Regions from separate parts of the Klebsiella sp. M041 genome, predicted to be linked through region 1. Evidence: predicted binding sites of a transcription regulator. Region 1 holds the regulator's gene; the other holds the start of a gene.
The links. Region 1 encodes LexA, which represses DNA repair genes until DNA is damaged. Its sites were predicted from a motif close to TNCTGTATGTACATACAGNA; they were not measured.
Positions count from the first base shown of each region.

Region 2: a site for LexA is predicted at 1,281-1,300, ahead of dinB (DNA polymerase IV). Genes of this name have one in related genera too.

Region 1 covers NZ_JCAXWU010000024.1:36,745-39,148, forward strand. The annotation lists gene plsB (glycerol-3-phosphate 1-O-acyltransferase PlsB) at 1-376, opposite strand, end outside; gene AC6CWS_RS23285 (diacylglycerol kinase) at 505-873, shown strand; gene lexA (transcriptional repressor LexA) at 996-1,604, shown strand; gene dinF (MATE family efflux transporter DinF) at 1,674-2,404, shown strand, end outside.
Region 2 covers NZ_JCAXWU010000021.1:44,239-46,642, reverse strand. The annotation lists gene nqrM ((Na+)-NQR maturation NqrM) at 1-30, shown strand, start outside; gene AC6CWS_RS22355 (glycerophosphodiester phosphodiesterase family protein) at 293-1,153, opposite strand; gene dinB (DNA polymerase IV) at 1,313-2,368, shown strand; gene AC6CWS_RS22345 (GNAT family N-acetyltransferase) at 2,371-2,404, shown strand, end outside.

The sequences.
Region 1 (2,404 bases):
ACACCGGCACCATTTGCACATCGAGATCCGGATGGTTGCGGTGCAGATCGAGGTAGTCGTGGAACAGCTTGATGGACTCTTCTTTTGGCGTGTAGTAGGTGAATACGCGCGGCCCGCCGTGGATGAATACGTAGCGCGGCAGCAGGGCGCCGTCGATTTCCAGCGGTTCAAGCGGGTCAGGTAAATCATGCGCTAGACATTGGGCGCGCAGCGTCAGCAGGTCCGCCTTGGAGTTATAGGGCAGGACGTACATGACCGGACGCGAGGTATCGAGTCCTAATTCCTGAGCAGGCTCTGCCGGAATAGACTTGCTTTTTACCAGCACCCGTAATGGTAAATTCAGTAATTTATAGTAAATTCGTTGCCAGCCGGACATAAACGATGTGAAGCCTCTGGTTAATCATGCAAATGCGCGGCAAGAATAACAGAAAGCGGGCAAAATTTCCGTTACCGCGCGGCAAACGCGTACACTCATCGACGTCATTTACATAAAAAGGTTTTGTGATGGCCAATAATACCACCGGGTTAACCCGAATCATTAAGGCGGCAGGTTACTCCTGGAAAGGATTTCGCGCGGCGTGGATCAACGAGGCCGCGTTTCGTCAGGAAGGTGTCGCCGCCATCGTGGCCGTCGCGATAGCCTGCTGGCTGGACGTCGACGCCATCACCCGCGTATTGCTGATTGGCTCGGTCCTGCTAGTGATGATAGTCGAAATTCTCAACAGCGCGATTGAGGCGGTCGTGGACCGTATTGGCTCGGATTATCACGAGCTTTCAGGGCGCGCCAAAGACATGGGGTCGGCGGCGGTCCTGCTGGCGATTATCATCGCGCTGATCACCTGGGGAACGCTGCTGTGGAGCCATTATCACTAACGTTCTTCGCTAACCCTCGCAAAATATAAACAATCTGCCGATTTTTGTGTGCCATGTGGTTCCAAAATCACCGTTAGCTGTATATACTCACAGCATAACTGTATATACACCCAGGGGGCGGAATGAAAGCGTTAACGACCAGGCAGCAAGAGGTGTTTGATCTCATTCGGGATCATATCAGCCAGACGGGCATGCCGCCGACGCGTGCGGAGATTGCTCAGCGCTTGGGGTTCCGTTCCCCAAACGCGGCGGAAGAACACCTGAAAGCGCTGGCGCGTAAAGGCGCAATCGAGATCGTCTCCGGCGCCTCGCGCGGTATCCGCCTGCTGACGGAAGAAGAGCACGGCCTGCCGCTGATCGGCCGCGTCGCCGCCGGTGAGCCGCTGCTGGCGCAGCAGCATATTGAAGGCCACTATCAGGTCGACCCGTCGATGTTCAAGCCCAACGCCGATTTTCTGCTGCGCGTCAGCGGGATGTCGATGAAAGACATCGGTATTCTGGATGGCGATCTGCTGGCGGTCCACAAAACCCAGGATGTGCGTAACGGCCAGGTGGTGGTAGCGCGCATTGACGATGAAGTGACGGTGAAGCGCCTGAAAAAGCAGGGCAACGTCGTCGAACTGTTGCCGGAAAACAGCGAATTTACCCCTATCGTTGTCGATCTGCGTCAGCAGAGTTTTACCATTGAGGGTCTGGCCGTTGGCGTGATCCGTAATGGAGAATGGCTGTAACGCCTGCCCCCGCGCAGCGTCATCTGATGCATGACGCTGCGACGTTTGTCCTCAATCAGGTCTCCGAACATGCTGCTCAACGCTGCCGATAAAGCGCTGTGGCGCCTTGCACTCCCCATGATTTTCTCCAATATCACCGTCCCGCTGCTGGGGCTGGTGGATACCGCGGTGATCGGCCACCTTGACAGCCCGGTATACCTCGGCGGCGTCGCGGTCGGAGCGACGGCCACCAGTTTCCTGTTTATGCTGCTGCTGTTTCTTCGCATGAGCACCACCGGGCTGACCGCTCAGGCCTGGGGGGCCAAAGATCCGCTGCGACTGGCGCGGGCGCTGGTGCAGCCGCTGGCTCTGGCGCTGGGCGCCGGGGTGTTGATTATCCTGTTTCGCCTGCCGCTGATTAACCTCGCCCTGCATATCGTCGGCGGCAGCGGGGCGGTTCTCGAGCAGGCGAGACGATTTCTCGATATCCGCTGGCTCAGCGCTCCCGCGTCGCTGGCCAACCTTGTGCTGCTTGGCTGGCTGTTGGGGGTCCAGTACGCCCGGGCGCCGGTGATTTTGCTGGTGGTCGGTAATCTGTTGAATATTGTGCTCGACCTGTGGCTGGTGATGGGCCTGCGGATGAACGTCCAGGGGGCGGCGCTGGCCACGGTCACTGCGGAGTACGCCACACTCATTATCGGCCTGATGATGACGAAGCGGGTGCTGACGCTGCGCGGCGTGTCGCTGGCGATGCTGAAAAACGCCTGGCGTGGCGACATGCGCCGTCTGCTGGCGTTGAATCGCGACATCATGCTGCGCTC
Region 2 (2,404 bases), on a different contig from region 1:
GCGCAGCGCCAGCAGCGGCGCATTTTGTAATCTGTGAGGTTTCCGGGCAGATTGCGCTCCCGATATTTCTTTTGCGTGATGCCACTCATGGCGCAGGGAGCGCACCGGGGGCGGCCAGTCGCCGCCACCCCCGGGCTCCGGCCAGCACCGGCAGTTTCAACTGCCCCAGGCCCGGCGGTGAGTTAACAGCCAGTCCTGGAAGGGTAGGCCGGGTAAGGCGTAGCCGCCACCCGGCAACAACATGCCAGCAACGTGAGGCCGCTTTCGCGGCCTTTTTTAGCCATTGACTCCCTTACTGCCAGCTTTTCGCCTGCGCTGGGGAATCGACCATCACGCCGTCAGCGCCCAGCTCTTTCGCCGTGCGGTAATCTTCCGCACTGTTGATGCCGAAGAAGATAATGTGCGCTTTACCCTGCGAGCGGAAGCAATCCATCGCCTCTTTATCCCAGGTGAGCGTCGCCGGGGAGACCCCTTCCCCAAGGGTGAATTTCTCCACCACCTCTACCTTGCGCTTCAGCTCCAGCCCATACCACTGCTCGCCTTCGCGCTGGCTGGCAGGCTGGCACTGATGGCTGAGCGAAATGCTGGCAAGTCTGGTGCGGGTTTCGCTGCGGGTGACGAAGCGGGGAATAGCCGGCGGCAGCGCGGCGATATAGCGGTCTTCGGTGGAATAGACCCGCACGCGATCGAGGCTGTGCGTAGCTTTTAACACCGCAAGCAGGCGCTCGCCCATCACGGTCGGGTCGGCATCCGGAGATTTAATGTCGATGTAGAAGAACGTGTGCGGCCATTGCTGTAAAACGGCTTGCAGCGTGGGAATGGTGGCCTGCCTGCCGCGCCAGGGGTGGCTGTCATCACCCCATTTCCAGCCGGCATCGACTTTCGCCAGCTCGGCGGCGGTCAAACTGGAAACGTTGCCCTCGCTATTGGTCAATGCGGAAAGATCGCTTGACCGGTAGAGCACCGGCACGCCGTCGTGGCTTAACTGCACCGTGACCCAGATGGCCTCGGCGTTATTCTCCAGCGCCAGCTTAATGGCCGGCAGGGTATTCTCTGGCGCATCGCCGGTGCCGCCGCGATGGGCAATCAGCTGCGGGGCGGCCCAGGCGCCGGCGGAGGCCAGCAGGCAAAGTGCGGTAAGTATTTTCTTCATGATTATATCTTCCAGATTTATCGGTTAACTTTATGAAAATAAACATAATTTATTGCAGTTTTATGTTTTAACCGCTTTTCTGGGCGATGAAATAAAAAAAGCATAAAATTCGCAGCGAGTTTTGCTATGCTGTATGGGTATACAGTGTTGAGTCTGACGATGCGTAAAATTATCCATGTCGATATGGACTGTTTCTTTGCGGCGGTGGAGATGCGCGACAACCCGGCGTTGCGCGATATACCTCTCGCGATAGGCGGCAGTCGGGTACAGCGTGGCGTGATTAGTACCGCGAACTATCCTGCGCGTAAGTTTGGCGTGCGTAGCGCCATGCCGACGGCGACGGCGCTCAAGCTGTGCCCGCATCTCACGCTGCTTCCCGGCCGCTTTGATGCCTACAAAGAAGCCTCGAACCATATCCGCGAAATTTTCTCCCGCTATACCTCGCGCATTGAGCCGCTGTCGCTGGATGAAGCCTATCTTGATGTCAGCGACAGCGTGCATTGTCACGGGTCGGCCACCCTGATCGCCCAGGAGATCCGCGAAACCATCGAACGGGAGCTGCGCCTCACCGCCTCGGCGGGGGTAGCGCCGGTAAAGTTTCTTGCCAAAATCGCCTCCGACATGAATAAACCCAATGGCCAGTTCGTTATCGCTCCCCATCAGGTGGCTGAGTTTGTACGGGCGCTGCCGCTGGCGAAAATACCCGGCGTCGGGAAGGTATCGGCGGCGAAGCTGGAAAATATGGGCCTGCGTACCTGTGGCGATGTACAGAACAGCGATCTGGCCATGCTGCTTAAGCGCTTCGGTAAATTCGGCCGTATTTTGTGGGAGCGCAGCCACGGGATTGATGAGCGGGAAATCCATAACGACCGGCAGCGCAAGTCGGTGGGGGTGGAGCGGACGTTAGCGGAAGATATCCATGAATGGTCAGAGTGCGAAGCGATTATCGAAAATCTCTATCCCGAACTGGAGCGCCGGCTGGCGAAGGTCAAACCGGACCTGCTGATCGCCCGTCAGGGTATTAAACTGAAATTCAATGACTTCCAGCTGACCACCCAGGAGCACGTCTGGCCGCAGCTGAACAAAGCGGATCTGATTGCCACCGCGCACAAGGCCTGGGATGAGCGCCGCGGCGGACGTGGCGTGCGCCTGGTTGGGCTCCACGTGACGCTGCTCGATCCGCAGCTGGAAAGGCAGCTTTTATTAGGGATTTAACCATGCACATTCGTCCTTACCGCGACAACGATTTAC